One region of the Variovorax sp. GW821-FHT06D12 genome, then DNA from elsewhere that is predicted to be linked to it. Evidence: riboswitches for the same ligand, from Rfam matches in the RefSeq annotation. Region 1 holds a riboswitch; the other holds the start of a gene.
The links. A riboswitch is a leader RNA that binds a small molecule or an ion and turns the genes downstream of it on or off. The one in region 1 is predicted to bind thiamine pyrophosphate.

Region 1 (7,443 bases):
GATAAGTGCCGTATTGGCGGAGCGATTCGAGTCTCACTCCTCGGCCAGAATTCAGTGTCAAGCCATAGGTCATCTACTGTCCTCTTGATGTTGGCCACGCGTCCCAATTTTCCGGTTTTAGTCGGCGGTAGCCGTGCGGGCTGCCGATTCGCTTGTAGTTTTCAATGTTTCCATCACGTCTATCTCTTGGTAGACGATACCCAACTCATTTTCTGAAGTCATGTGCTGCGTCTGCTGGCCGTAACCAGTCAATTTAACGGCTTCCTGTGCCGGCGGGCGTTCACTTCGCCTTCCCAGAGCAGACCCGCACCGCCGCCGATGAGCACGAGCAAGATGCTAGGGAAGCCAACGAACCAAGTGAAAGCAATGCATAGGAGCAGTGCCATACATGCGGCGGCTAGGAGACCGACCCCGACTCGCCAATGGAGGAGCAACAACGCTACAAGTTCATCCATACGCGCTTTTCCTAGGTTTTGGCTTCTAGATTTTGCCCGGGCCGCGAAGGTCCGGTCCTGACCGGTTGCAGACAGACAAACCTATTGCGTGTGAACTCTAAATCCCAAGTAGAGAAAAAACGCCACAACCGCCCCGACGATGGCAAGCCCAACCGACCACGGAATGTCCATGTCACTGCGCTCGCGACGCGAGACGCCATCCATACGGGTCAGCATCGTGCGTCGCTGGTCCGGCGTGTTGATGAGGAACTTGACGACGCCTGCAATGCCGCAAAGAGCAACAGCGCCCCCGAGGATCATCAACCCCCAAACTTCCATATTGAACGTGATGGGAAATGCACCATCGGCGGCTGCGACAAAGGGGTCGCGTCCCCTTCGCGTGACAACGATTTGTCCGGCGCGCCATGCATTGAATCCGTGCAGAAAGGCGAAGACGCCCAAGGAGAGGGTTGCGGCGAGCAGGAAGAACAGCTTGAGGAATCGCAAAAGCATGCTTTGGTGTTCAGCTTGAAAGAACGAAACGCCGGACGACTGTAGCGACACAAGCCATTGGCGCAAGAGGCCCCGGCGCCTTTAGCCCCGGCAGGTCCTCGCAAAGCGGGCATGCCCGGAAGCGCCCTTCAGCCCCCGCCGCGCCAAGTGTTCCAATAGAGCCCTTCATGAGCGCCACCGACCCCACTCCCGGCCCCTGCCCCTGCGGCCGCACCGACCGTCGCGACAAGCCCATCGGCTACGCCCTGTGCTGTGGGCGCTACCTCGACGATTTCGAGAACACGCCGGCGCCCGACGCCGAATCGCTGATGCGTTCGCGCTACTCGGCCTTCGTGCTGGCGCGTGCCGACTACCTGCTCGCCACCTGGCATGCGTCGAAGCGGCCGGCGTCGGTCGAGTTCGAGCCGGGCGTCAAATGGCTGGGGCTGGACATCCGCTCGCGCTCGGTGCTTGACGCCGACCACGCCGAGGTCGAGTTCGTCGCCCGCCAGCGCGGCGCGACGGGCGTGGCGTTCCGCCTGCACGAGCGCAGCCGCTTCGTGCGCGAGGACGAGCGCTGGTATTACGTCGACGGCGACCTGCACCAGCCCCCGGGTTGACGGCGGCGGGCTTCGGCCCGCACAATCGGCCCCGCTCCGGGGTGCACGCATGTGGCGTGCTGAGATGGCAAAGCTGCCGACCCGCGAACTTGATCCGGGTCATACCGGCGTAAGAAGAGCTGCACTCCCTGACTTCGGTCCGTCACTCCCTTTTTCGGTGGCGGGCCTCCCGAGGTCCACGAGCGATTGCGGAGCACCCTTTCCCTCAACAAGGAGTGCCTCCGATGAATGCCCCCGATAAATTCACCTCGCTGCTGTCGCTGACGCGCGAACCCTTTCCCGCCTCGCACAAGTGCGTCATTCCGGGCAGCCGGCCCGACCTGTTCGTGCCCGTGCGCGACGTGGCGCTGACCAACGGCGAAACCGTCTCCCTGTACGACACCTCGGGCCCCTACACCGACCCGAAGGTCGAGATCGACGTGCGCCGCGGCCTGCCCGATGTGCGCAGCGCCTGGGTCATCGAGCGCGGCGACACCGAAAGTTATGAAGGCCGCACGCACCACGCGCTGGACGACGGCGCCAAGAACGAAGACCGCGACGCGCAGCGCCTGGCCGAGCTGCGCGCCGGTGCCTCGGCACTGCAACGCACGCCGCGCCGCGCCAAGTCGGGCGCCAACGTCACCCAGATGCATTACGCGCGCCGCGGCATCGTCACGCCCGAGATGGAGTACGTGGCTCTGCGCGAGAACGGCAAGCGCGAGTGGATGGCCGAGTACCTGGCCAACGAGGAGCGCGCCAAGCGCGTGGCGGGCAACCCGATGGGCGCGAGCATTCCGCGCATCATCACGCCCGAGTTCGTGCGCGACGAAGTGGCCCGCGGCCGCGCGATCATTCCCGCGAACATCAATCACCCCGAGGTCGAGCCGATGGCCATCGGGCGCAACTTCAAGGTGAAGATCAACGCCAACATCGGCAACTCGGCCGTCACCTCGAGCATCGAGGAAGAGGTCGAGAAGCTGGTGTGGGCCATCCGCTGGGGCGCCGACAACGTGATGGACCTGTCGACCGGCAAGAACATCCACACCACGCGCGACTGGATCGTGCGCAACTCGCCGGTGCCCATCGGCACGGTGCCGATCTACCAGGCGCTCGAAAAGGTGGGCGGCGTGGCCGAAGACCTCACCTGGGAAATCTACCGCGACACGCTCATCGAGCAGGCGGAGCAGGGCGTCGACTACTTCACCATCCACGCGGGCCTGCGCCTGCCGTTCATCCACCTCACGGCGGACCGCATGACGGGCATCGTGTCGCGCGGCGGCTCGATCATGGCCAAGTGGTGCATCGCGCACCACAAGGAGAGCTTCCTCTACACGCACTTCGAGGACATCTGCGACATCATGAAGGCCTACGACGTGAGCTTCTCGCTCGGCGACGGCCTGCGTCCCGGCAGCGGTGCGGATGCGAACGACGAGGCGCAGTTCGCCGAGCTGCGCACGCTGGGCGAGCTCACGCAGATCGCCTGGAAGCACGACGTGCAGACCATGATCGAAGGCCCGGGCCACGTGCCGATGCACATGATCCAGGCCAACATGGACGAGCAGATCAAGCATTGCCACGAGGCGCCGTTCTACACGCTGGGCCCGCTGACCATCGACATCGCGCCGGGCTACGACCACATCTCCAGCGCCATCGGCGCCGCGATGATCGGCTGGGCCGGCACGGCGATGCTCTGCTACGTGACGCCCAAGGAGCACCTGGGCCTGCCCGACCGCGACGACGTGAAGCAGGGGATCATTGCCTACAAGATCGCCGCGCACGCGGCCGACGTGGCCAAGGGCCACCCGGGTGCGCGCTCGCGCGACGACGCGCTGAGCAAGGCGCGCTTCGAGTTCCGCTGGCAAGACCAGTTCAACCTGGGCCTGGACCCCGACACGGCGCGCGAATTCCACGACGAGACGCTGCCGAAGGACTCGAGCAAGGTGGCGCACTTCTGCTCGATGTGCGGCCCCAAGTTCTGCTCGATGAAGATCACGCAGGAAGTGCGCGAGTACGCGGCCAAGAAGGGCGTGGCCGAGGCGGCTGCCATGGCCGAGGGCATGGAAGAGAAGTCGAAAGAATTCATGGCCGGCGGCGGCGAGATCTACATCCCGATCCGACCAGTGGCCTGAGATGACCTGATAGCTTGAGTCTCCCCGTGCGGAAAGGGTGCGTTGCTACCATGGGGCCAGACCCCTGAACTCCAGCCTCGCAATGACCCCTTTCCCCTTTTCCGCCGTTCTCTTCGATTGCGACGGCGTGCTCGTCGATTCCGAACCCATCACCAACCGCGTGCTCGCCGACATGCTCGGCGAGCTCGGCTGGCAGCTCACGGCCGAGGAATCGATGAACATCTTCACCGGCAAGGCCGTGAAGGACGAGACGGCGCTCATCGAGGCCAAGACCGGCTTCAAGATCACCGACGACTGGCTGCGCGGCTTCCGCGCCCGCCGCAACGAGGCGCTGGACCGCGACCTCGTCGCCATTCCCCATGCGCCTGCCGCCATCCGCGAGATCCATGCGCGGCTCAAGGGCCGCATCGCCTGCGCGTCGGGTGCCGACCGCCACAAGGTCGAGCTGCAGCTGGCCAAGGTCGGCCTGCTCGACTGCTTCGAGGGCCGCATCTTCAGCGGCCACGAGATGCCGCGCTCCAAGCCGCATCCCGACGTGTACCTGGCCGCGGCGGAAGCGCTCGGTGTCGATCCGACGCGCTGCGCGGTGGTCGAAGACACGGTCACCGGCGCGATGGCCGGCGTGGCCGCGGGTGCCACGGTGTTCGGCTACAGCACGGGCGAGTCGGGCCACAGCGGCCCGGGCGCGCTGCGCGCCGCGGGCGCCGTGGCCGTGTTCAGCGACATGACCGAGCTGCCCGCATTGCTGGCCGGCTACGGCCTGCAGGCGGCCTGAGTTTCTGGTGCAATGACGCCCGTCAGCGTGTGGCGTGCCCGTCGCCTTCACGCGCTCCTTCCCACGAATTCGCAAGGACCCTGCCCATGACCTCCGAGTACCAGACCGAGCAACCCGACCGCAGCGAGATCGACGCGCTCCAGGGCCCGGCCGTGGTGGAGTTCGGCACCAACTGGTGCGGCATCTGCAAGGCCGCGCAGCCGAACATTGCCGAGGCCTTTGCCCAGTACCCGAACGTGCGCCGCATCAAGGTGGAAGACGGCAGCGGCCGACCACTGGGGCGTTCGTTCAACGTGCGGCTGTGGCCTACGCTGGTGTTCATGCGCGACGGACAACAGGTCGCGAAGCTGGTGCGGCCGGAAGACAGCCAATCGATCGCCGACGCGCTGGCGCTGATCGATTCGCCGGCCTGAGTTCGCTTTTCGTCGCGTGGTTCAGGGCGACGCTCCCGCCGACGCGGTACCTTGCTCCGCGAATGTCCCCCGGGGCTTCGCCCCTCCTCCTTGATTTCGCTGCGCAAGGCACCCCATCGGCGTGAGCGTTGGGCAGTGCGGTTGTTGATCGGGCTGCACAACGACAGCGCCCGGCGTGCGCAGGACACTGGGTGCTTCCCGCAGCGAAATCAAGGAGGAGGGCGAAGCCCGGGGGACATTCGCGGAGGGAAGTACCCGGTGGCCTGTGCACGCGCCCTGAACAAGCGCCCTACAACCCCAGCTGCCGAAAATCCCGAGGCGCGTGCCCCGTCCACTGCAGGAACGCACGCGAGAAACTCTTCTCGTTGCGGAACCCCACCGCCAGCGCCACCTGCTTGATCGGTCGCGTGGTCCGGCGCAGCTGCTCCACCGCCAGTTCGTGCCGTACCTCGTTCTTCAGCACCTGCAGCGAGGTGCCTTCCTCATGCAGCTGTCGATGCAACGTGCGCCCCGACACATTCAGCAGCCCCGCCAGCGCCTCCGCCGTGGTCGCCTCGCCGGCGCGCGCGCGCAGTAGTTCGCGCACGCGCTGCCCAAGCAGGCGGTCGCGGCGGTACTGCAGCACCGTGAGCGGCAGGGCGCGCTTGAGCATGGTGCGCAGCGCGCGCTCGTCGCGCAGCAGCGGCAGCGCGAGGTAGCGCTCGTCGAAGCTGATGCTGGCCTGCGGCGCGTCGAAGTGCACGTCGGGCGTGAACATCAGCGGGTAGGCGTCGCGGTGCGGCGGTGCCGCGAACGGAAAGGTGGCCTGGCGCAGCGAGATGCGCGAGTCGATGGCCCAGCACACGTAGCCGTGCATGAAGCGCAGGCTGGTCACCAGGCAGAACTCGCGGAATGCAGGGTCGAGCGGGCGGTTCTCGGTGATGCGCAGCGTGGCCACGCCGCCGGTCACCTCCAGCGCGAGCGTGATGTCCTCGGTCAGCAGGCGGTGGTGGCGGCACCAGCGTTTCATGGCCACGCCCAGGTCGGGCGAGGTGAGCGAGGCGCGGCACAGCATGCCGTAGCTGCCCCAGGGCAGGCGGCGCGAGAACCAGCCCAGCGCCTCGTCGTCCAGCTCCTGCATCGCGTGGCCCGACAGCGCCTCGAACTGCGCGGCCGTCACCCGCGCACCCGGGCGGGCCAGTTCGCGCGGCGCGATCTGTGCCGCCTGCAGGGCCTGCGCCGGGTCCTTGCCGTAGCGGGCATATCCTTGCACGATGGCTCGCACGAAGGCCATCGGCGTGACGGCGCGGGCGGGTCGCAGGAAGGCGGGGGACGACGTGGTGGAGGGCATCGGTCGTGGCGCAATTTGCAACCATTGTGGCGCCAATTGCGGCGCCACGAGGCGTAAGCTGCGTTTTTTCAAGCGCCATCCGCGCGGGCAGCCCTGCGCGCCGACCCCTTCAGAGGAGACAAGACTCATGCACGATTTCGGCCTCAACTTCGACCTGGGCGACGACATCGACGCGCTGCGCAGCGCGATCCAGGACTTCGCCGCCAACGAAATCGCGCCCCGCGCCGCCGAGATCGACCGCGACAACCTGTTCCCGCACGACCTGTGGCAAAAGCTCGGCGAGCTGGGCCTGCACGGCATGACGGTGAAGGAAGAATTCGGCGGCACCGAGCTGGGCTACCTGGCCCACATCGTGGCCATGGAAGAAGTCTCGCGCGCCTCGGCCTCGGTGGGCCTGTCGTACGGCGCGCACTCCAACCTGTGCGTGAACCAGATCCACCGCAACGGCAGCGAAGCGCAGAAGAAGAAATACCTGCCCAAGCTGGTGAGCGGCGAGCACGTCGGCGCGCTGGCCATGAGCGAGCCCAACGCCGGCTCCGACGTGGTGAGCATGAAGCTCAAGGCCGACAAGAAGGACGGCTACTACGTGCTCAACGGCGGCAAGATGTGGATCACCAACGGCGGCGACGCCGACACGCTGGTCATCTACGCCAAGACCGAACCCGAAATGGGCGCGCGCGGCATGACCGCGTTCATCGTCGAGAAGAACTTCAAGGGCTTCTCGGCCGGCACCAAGCTCGACAAGCTCGGCATGCGCGGCTCCAACACCTTCCCGCTGTTCTTCGACAACTGCGAAGTGCCCGAAGAGAACGTGCTCGGCGGCGAAGGCATGGGCGCCAAGGTGCTGATGAGCGGCCTGGACTACGAGCGCGCCGTGCTCTCGGGCGGCCCGCTGGGCATCATGGCTGCCTGCATGGACGCCGTGATCCCCTACATCCACGAGCGCCAGCAGTTCGGCCAGAGCATCGGCGAGTTCCAGCTGATGCAGGGCAAGATCGCCGACATGTACTCGACCTGGCAGGCCACCCGCGCCTACGTGTACGCCGTGGGCAAGGCCTGCGACCGCAACGACCATGCGCGCACCTTCCGCAAGGACGCGGCCGGCGCCATCCTGTACTCGGCCGAGAAGGCGACCTGGATGGCCGGCGAGGCGATCCAGACGCTGGGCGGCGTGGGCTACACCAAGGACTTCCCGGTCGAGCGGCTGTGGCGCGATGCCAAGCTGTACGAGATCGGTGCGGGCACGAGCGAAGTGCGCCGCATGTTGATCG
Region 2 (7,443 bases), on a different contig from region 1:
CTGCCGCACCACCGACACGGGGTGGCGCATGGCCATCAAGAAATGGCCGTCGTCGCTGCCCACGCCGATGCTGTCGATTTCGGGTGTCTGTTCCAGCACGGCCCAGAGCAGCTCGGCGGTCTGCTCGCCGTCGTGGCCCGCCGGATGCAGGTCGGGCGTGTGGGCGATGGCGCGCACCAGGCCCTCGGTCTTGGCCAGGAAGGCGAGGATGTTGTCTTCAACCCGGTCATGGTTGACCTTGTGCGCCGACTCGCCCACTTTCGACACCAGCTTCTCCGCCCCCCAGTAGCCGAAGGCCACCAGCAGCAGCGACTGCAGCAGCGCGACCGCGCAGATGATGGTGCCGACGTCGACCCGGAAGCGCCGCAGCCGCGCGTGGGGTGCGGGCGATGAGGCCGGTGGTTCCGGGTGCTTGCGGTCGTCTGTCATGTGCGGGGAGCCTCCAGGGCATTCGAAGGCGCCCTCGTGGCGGAGATTCTCACCCGGCCCGTGGGCCCGCGGACCGGCGCATCACGGGTCGGCCGACATCTGGACGATGACCGGCCCGCTTGCCGCTACGCCACAGTCTTTGAGAAGTCAGGGGCCCGCTTCTCGGCGAACGCCGTGAAGGCTTCGCGTGCTTCGGGACTCTGGAGGCGCTCCACGAACTGCGCGCCTTCGAGGTCCATCTGGGCTGCAACGGCCGCGCCCTGCTTCATCAGGCCCTTCGTCAGCTTCAACGAGCCCGCGGCACGGCTGGCGAGCAGCTCGGCAACCTTCTGCGCCTCGCCGTGCAGGTCCGACACAGGAACGACCCGGTTCGCGATGCCCCAGGCCAAGGCCTGCGCAGCGGACACCGGCAGGCCCAGCGCAAACATCTCGTAGGCACGAACGTGGCCGATGCGGGCAGGCAGCAGCAGGCTCGACGCCGCTTCGGGAACCAGCGCCAGGTTGACGAACGGCGTGGACAGCAGCGCATCCTCAGCCAGCACGACGAAGTCGCAGTGCAACAGCAAGGTGGTCCCCACGCCGACTGCGCGTCCGTTGACCGCCGCAATCACCGGTCGCGTTGAACTCGCCAACGCACGCAGGAAGCGGGCGACATGGCGCTCTTCGTTGCCGGCCTTCCCGGCAGCCACGGCAGCAAATTCGCCCAGGTCGTTGCCCGAGGTGAACATGCCACCTTCGCCTCGCATCACGATGGCCCGGACGGACGGGTCGCTCTCGGCGCCTGCGATGGCATCGGCCAGACGGCCATACATCGCATTGGTCAGTGCGTTCATCTTCTCCGGCCTGGCCAGCGTGAGGGTCAGGACACCCTGGGTGGATTCGACGGTCACGTGTTCGGTCATAGGTTCTCCTGGTTGCCCTCTCGCACCGCGCGAGAGGGATGGCATTTAATTCGCATACGAAGTATATGCTTCGCGTGCGAAATAAATACGGATAAGATGTAACCTGCCGCGCCTTCGCCCAGGCCACAGGAATCCGATGAAAGCTCAAAAAAAATACAGGCTGGTGTTTCTTCTGAACGTCGCCCAGCGGGCGGTGCAGCGCTGGAAAGAAACCCGCGGCGACGCCCTGCCCGCGCTGTCGGCAGCCCAGGCCGGCACGATGTTTTTCCTGTCGACCAACGATGGCGCCCTGACGGGAGAAGTCGCGCAGGCACTGAACATCGGTGCACCGGCCATGTCCGGCCTTGCCGCCCGGCTCGAAAAGGCCGGCTACCTGACCCGCGCGCAAGACCCGAACGACGGGCGCGCATTCCGCCTGTACCAGACCGAGGAAGGACGGCTTGCCGGACAGCGTGCAAAGGCCGGGCTCGGCGCGTTGAACGCACGGCTGACCCAGGGTTTCAGCGACGAAGAGATGGCAATCGTCGGCCGGTGGCTCGAATCGGTGGTCGAGAATTTTTCCGCCGAGGGCGCGGGAAAGCACGAGGAATAGGCCCTCGGCCCCGGCACGCCATCGGTGCGGCGGGTGCAAGGCCCGCTGTGGCCGGATTCTTCCGTGCGCAGGAACTTTTCGGTGCGTCTGCGACACACGCGCCTAAAATGACATTTCGCTAGGGGTGCTGCACCGGTTTCGACCGGTGTGGCTGAGAAAGTCCCTTTGAACCTGACTGAGGTAATCCTCGCGCAGGGAAGCTGGTCCGGTGGCCTGTCGCGTTGTCTCGCGCGACGGCCGCGCCACTGGAGCCTCGCCCACCTGCCAAACCTTTTGCACTGGAGCAAAACGGATGGCACACGACCACGACAACGACAGTTCCGCTTCCGGCAACGAAGCGCTCACGCCCCTGCCTGCCTCCCGGCGCGTCTTCGGCTGGCACGACCACGCCTCGCTGTGGTTCAGCCTCGGCGTCGGGCTGCTGGTGATGCAGATCGGCGCCTACCTGGTGCCGGCCGTGGGCACGCGCGACGCGGCGCTGGCGATCGTGCTGGGTTCGCTGCTCGGCGCCGGGCTGCTGGCCTGGACCGCGCGGCTGGGCTGCGAAACCGGGCTGGCCAGCGCCGGCCTGATGCACGCCACCTACGGCAGCGCCTTCGCGCGGCTGCCGGTGCTGCTCAACATCGTGCAGCTGGTGGGCTGGACCACCTTCGAGCTCGTGATCATGCGCGAGGGCACGCAGGCCATCGGGCAGCAAGCCTTCGGCGCCGCGCTGGGCACGGCCTGGGGCGGCGTGCTGACGACGCTGCTGTGGGGTGCGGTGCTGCTGGCGCTGCTGGCCGGGTCGATGGTGAAGCTGGTGCGCCGCTTCGTGAGCCGCTTCGGCCTGCCGCTGGTGGTGCTGTCGCTGCTGTGGCTCAGCTGGCAGTTCGCCACGCAGCTTCACGCCAAGGGCCTGGACGCCTTCTGGGCCCGGCCGGGCAACGGCAGCATGGGCATGTTCAGCGCGCTCGACCTCGTGATTGCGATGCCGGTGTCGTGGCTGCCGCTGGTGGCCGACTACGCGCGCCACGGCAAGCGCAGTGCCGCCGGTGGTCTGGGCAGCGCGTTCAGCGGCACCTGGATCGGCTACGCGCTGGCCAACATCTGGTGCTACGCGCTGGGCGTGATGGTGGTGAGCGTGGCCGAGCCGGGCACCAGCCTCGTCATGGCGCTGCTGCTGGCGCAGGGCGGGCTGGTGGCGCTGGGGCTGATCCTCATCGACGAACTCGACAACGCCTATGGCGACGTGTACTCGGGCTCGGTGTCTACGCACAGCCTGCTGCCGCGCTGGAGCGTGAAGCGCTGGGGCCTGCTGCTGGCGGTGCTGTGCATCGGCCTCGCGCTGGTGCTGCCGATGCACACGCTCGAACCCTTCCTGCTGCTGCTGAGCTCGGTGTTCGTGCCGCTGTACGGCGTGATCCTCGGACGGCTGGGCAGCGGAAGTGCCGTGTCGGCGAACGGCACGCGCACCATCGACTGGGGCGCGGCGCTGATCTGGCTCGCGGGCATCGCGGCCTACCACGCGCTCGCCAAGTGGGCGCCGCAGTTCGGCTCGGCGCTGCCGACGCTGGCGGCGACTTTCGTTCTGGCGTGGCTCAGCCGGCCGACAGCGGCAAGCGGTGGGTCGGCACTGGCGCAAAGCCGTGGTTGAGCGGACCGTGGCCCGCGCCGACCAGCACATCCGCACCGGCGCTCATCGCGCCGAGGATGTACGCGCGTGCGCGCTCGACCGCCTCGGGCAGCGCCAAGCCCAATGCCAGGTGCGCGGCGATGGCCGACGAGAGCGTGCAGCCGGTGCCGTGCAGGTTGCGGCTGGCGATGCGTTGCGACGCGAGCCGCTTGCGCGCGCCGCTGCGCTCCAGCAGCACGTCGACCACCTCGTCGCCCGGCAGGTGGCCGCCCTTGAGCAGCACGGCCTTGGCACCGAGCGCGAGCAGTTCGTCGGCCGCGCCGTCGAGCGCGTCGATGCCGCCGATGGCATGGCCGACCAGCAAGGCGGCTTCGTCGAGGTTGGGCGTGACCACCACGGCGCGCGGGAACAGCTCGCGCACCAGCACCTGCACCGTCTCGGCCGCGATCAGGCGGTCGCCGCTGGTGGCGATCATCACGGGGTCGAGCACCACGTTCTTCAGCTGGTAGCGGTCGATGGCCCAGGCCACCACCTCGACCACCTCGGGCGCGTGCAGCATGCCGAGCTTGACGGCGTCGACGCCGATGTCTTCCACCACGGCCTGGATCTGCGCCTTCAGGAAGTCGGGCGGCACGCCATGGATGCCCGAGACGCCCACCGTGTTCTGCGCGGTGAGCGCGGTGATGGCTGTCATGCCGTAGCAGCCGAGCGCCGCGAAGGTCTTGAGGTCGGCCTGGATGCCGGCGCCGCCGCCGCTGTCGGAGCCGGCGATGGAGAGCACGCGTGCGTAGCGCTGGGTGGGGGCTTGGGTCATGTCGAAAATTATCGGCGAGCCGACGGAGGTGCCGCATGAGCGCACCACATCCCCTGCCTTTCGGCTCGGCGGCGATCCTCGGCGCGGGCCTGATGGGTCGCCTGATGGCAGTCACGCTCGCGCAAGCTGGCTGCAAGATTGACCTGTACGAGGCCGGCAGCCCCGAGGCCGAAGGCGCGGCCGCGCGCGTGGCTGCGGCCATGCTCGCGCCGCTGGCCGAATCGGCCGTGGCGCCGGTGTCGGTCGTGCGCATGGGCCAGCACGCGCTGTCGCGCTGGCCCGAGCTGCTGGCGCCGCTGGCGCAACCCGTGTTCTTCCAGCGCGAAGGCACGCTGGTGCTGTGGCACCGGCAGGACGCCGCCGAGGCCACGCGGCTCGCGGGCGTGCTGGCGCGCACGGGTGCGCAGGTGCCCGAGCTGGCGCCGATGCAGGCACTCGACACGCCCGCCGCCATCGCCGCGCTCGAGCCCTCGCTGGGCACGCGCTTCGCGCGCGGCCTGTACCTGCCGGGCGAAGGCCAGCTCGACAACCGCGCGCTGCTGGCGTCGCTGCGCGCCACGCTCGAAGCCGATGCGCGCGTGACGCTGCACTGGCAGTCGCCGCGCGCCCCCTCCGACTTTTCGCCCGGCACGGCGGGCCAGCCCGACTGGGTGATCGACTGCCGAGGCCTCGGCGCCAAGCCGCAATGGAACGCGCTGCGCGGCGTGCGCGGCGAGGTGATCCGCGTGCATGCGCCCGAGGTCACGCTGCAGCGCCCCACGCGCCTCGTGCATCCGCGCTACCCGCTGTACATCGCGCCCAAGCCAGATCACCTGTTCGTGATCGGCGCGACCGAGATCGAGTCGGACGACCTGTCGCCCGCCAGCGTGCGTTCCACGCTCGAGCTGCTGAGCGCGGCTTACGCGGTGCACAGCGGTTTTGCCGAAGCGCGCATCGTCGAGATCGCGACGCAGTGCCGGCCCACGCTGCCCGACAACCTTCCCGCCATTCGCCAGCCCCAGCCGCGCGTGCTGCAGATCAACGGCCTGTACCGCCACGGTTTCATGATCGCGCCCGCCCTGCTCGACGCGGCGATGGAACTGCTGGCGCAAGGCAGCTCCACGATCGCACGCGGCTTCGGCATGGACCTGCCCGACGCATGACGAGAACAACGACAAGCCCGATGAACATCCTGATCAACGACAAGCCCTGCACGCTGCCCGAGGGCGCGCTGCTCGCCGACGCGCTGGCCGTGCTGCAGGCGGTACCGCCTTTCGCGGTGGCGGTGAACCGCGAGTTCGTGCCGCGCTCGGCCTACGCCACGCACCCGCTGCACGCCGACGACCGCGTCGAGGTGATCCGCCCGGTGACCGGCGGCTGAACGAACGCACCAGAGACAAGACGATGGAGACGACAACCATGACCAATCCCGATCCCCTGGTCCTCTACGGCCAGACCTTCCACAGCCGCCTGCTGCTGGGCACCGCGCGCTACCCCTCGCCCGACGTGCTCGAGGCTGCTGTGCAGCGCGCCCAACCCGCGATGCTGACCGCCTCGCTGCGCCGCCAGACCGCCAGCCAGGGCTCCGGCAACAGCGACCTCGGCAACGGCTTCTGGGAGCTGCTGCGCAAGCTGGCCGTGCCGGTGCTGCCCAACACCGCCGGCTGCCACAGCGTGCAGGAAGTGATCGCCACCGCGCAGATGGCGCGCGAGCTGTTCGACACGCCGTGGATCAAGCTCGAGCTCATCGGCGACGACTACACGCTGCAGCCCGACACGCTGAACCTCGTCGATGCGGCGTCGCAGCTGATTCGCGACGGCTTCCACGTGCTGCCGTACTGCACCGAAGACCTGGTGCTGTGCCAGCGCCTCGTCGATGTCGGCTGCCAGGCCGTGATGCCCTGGGCCGCGCCCATCGGCACCGGGCGCGGGCCGGTCAACCCGTATGCGCTGCGCCTGCTGCGCGAGCGGCTGCAGGTGCCGATGCTGGTCGACGCGGGCCTCGGCCTGCCCTCGCATGCGTGCCAGGTGATGGAGTGGGGCTACGACGGCGTGCTGCTCAACACCGCCGTCGCGCTCGCACAGGAGCCGGTCGCCATGGCCGGCGCGTTCGCCGACGCGGTGCAGGCCGGCCGCGCCGCCTACCGCGCCGGTGCGATGGCCGCGCAGGACGCCGCACAGCCCAGCACGCCCGTGCTCGGCACGCCCTTCTGGCACCACGCACCATGAACCCCATCGACACCCCCAACGCCCGCGCCGTGGCGCAAGCCATCGTCGCGGCCCACGGCCTGCGCTTCGGCGCCGCCACGTCCGCGCCCGTGAGCGGCGCGCCGCGCTTTACCTCGGACGACGCCATCTACCGCGGCGCGAAGCAGGCCTGCACCGCACTCGGCTTCATCGAGATCGATGCCGAATGCCTCGCTCATGCGTGGCGTGCGCAGACCGAACGGCTCAGCCAGTTCGACGCCTCGGCATGGCCCGATGCGCCGGTCGACTTCGGCATGGGCCCGTTTCCGCCGACCGCGCGTGCCGACGCCTTTCCGCCCTGCCCCGAACGGCTCGGCCTCTACGCCGTGCTGCCCGATGCGGCATGGGTCGGCCGCATGGCGCGCGCCGGCGTGCCGACGGTGCAGCTGCGCTTCAAGTCGGACGACGCCGTTGCCATCGCGCGCGAAGTGCAGGCCGCCGTCGACGCGGTGCGCGGCACCGATGCGCTGCTGTTCATCAACGACCACTGGCAGGTCGCCATCGCGGCCGGCGCCTACGGCATCCACCTCGGACAGGAAGACCTCGACGCGCTGTCGCCCGATGAATTGCAGCAGTTGCGCGCCTCGGGCCTGCGGCTCGGTGTGAGCACCCATGGCTATGCCGAGATGGTGCGCGCCGACGCGGTGAGCCCGAGCTACATCGCGATGGGCGCCATCTATCCGACCACGCTCAAGAAGATGGCGACCGCGCCGCAGGGCGTGGCGCGGCTCGCGGCCTACGCGCGGCTGCTGCGCGGCTACCCGCAGGTGGGCATCGGCGGCGTCGATGCCGTGCGGTTGCCCGAGGTGCTCGCCACCGGCGTCGGCTCGGTCGCCGTGGTGCGCGCGCTGGTGGCCGCCGACGACCC

Region 2: it holds a riboswitch for thiamine pyrophosphate, as region 1 does, so the genes downstream of both, AC07SQ_RS02870 (purine-cytosine permease family protein) here and thiC (phosphomethylpyrimidine synthase ThiC) in region 1, are expected to answer to the same signal.

What each region holds. Positions count from the first base shown of each region.
Region 1 is NZ_JBWKRI010000002.1:873,225-880,667, reverse strand. Features, by position in the region: gene AC07SQ_RS10460 (hypothetical protein) at 1-73, opposite strand, end outside; gene AC07SQ_RS10455 (hypothetical protein) at 537-947, opposite strand; gene AC07SQ_RS10450 (YchJ family protein) at 1,115-1,546, shown strand; TPP riboswitch at 1,574-1,679, shown strand; gene thiC (phosphomethylpyrimidine synthase ThiC) at 1,771-3,654, shown strand; gene AC07SQ_RS10440 (HAD family hydrolase) at 3,737-4,429, shown strand; gene AC07SQ_RS10435 (thioredoxin family protein) at 4,516-4,842, shown strand; gene AC07SQ_RS10430 (AraC family transcriptional regulator) at 5,132-6,172, opposite strand; gene AC07SQ_RS10425 (isovaleryl-CoA dehydrogenase) at 6,300-7,443, shown strand, end outside.
Region 2 is NZ_JBWKRI010000001.1:604,296-611,738, forward strand. Features, by position in the region: gene AC07SQ_RS02860 (enoyl-CoA hydratase) at 555-1,331, opposite strand; gene AC07SQ_RS02865 (MarR family winged helix-turn-helix transcriptional regulator) at 1,468-1,923, shown strand; TPP riboswitch at 2,034-2,138, shown strand; gene AC07SQ_RS02870 (purine-cytosine permease family protein) at 2,216-3,556, shown strand; gene thiD (bifunctional hydroxymethylpyrimidine kinase/phosphomethylpyrimidine kinase) at 3,501-4,349, opposite strand; gene AC07SQ_RS02880 (FAD-dependent oxidoreductase) at 4,385-5,491, shown strand; gene thiS (sulfur carrier protein ThiS) at 5,512-5,709, shown strand; gene AC07SQ_RS02890 (thiazole synthase) at 5,748-6,557, shown strand; gene thiE (thiamine phosphate synthase) at 6,554-7,443, shown strand, end outside.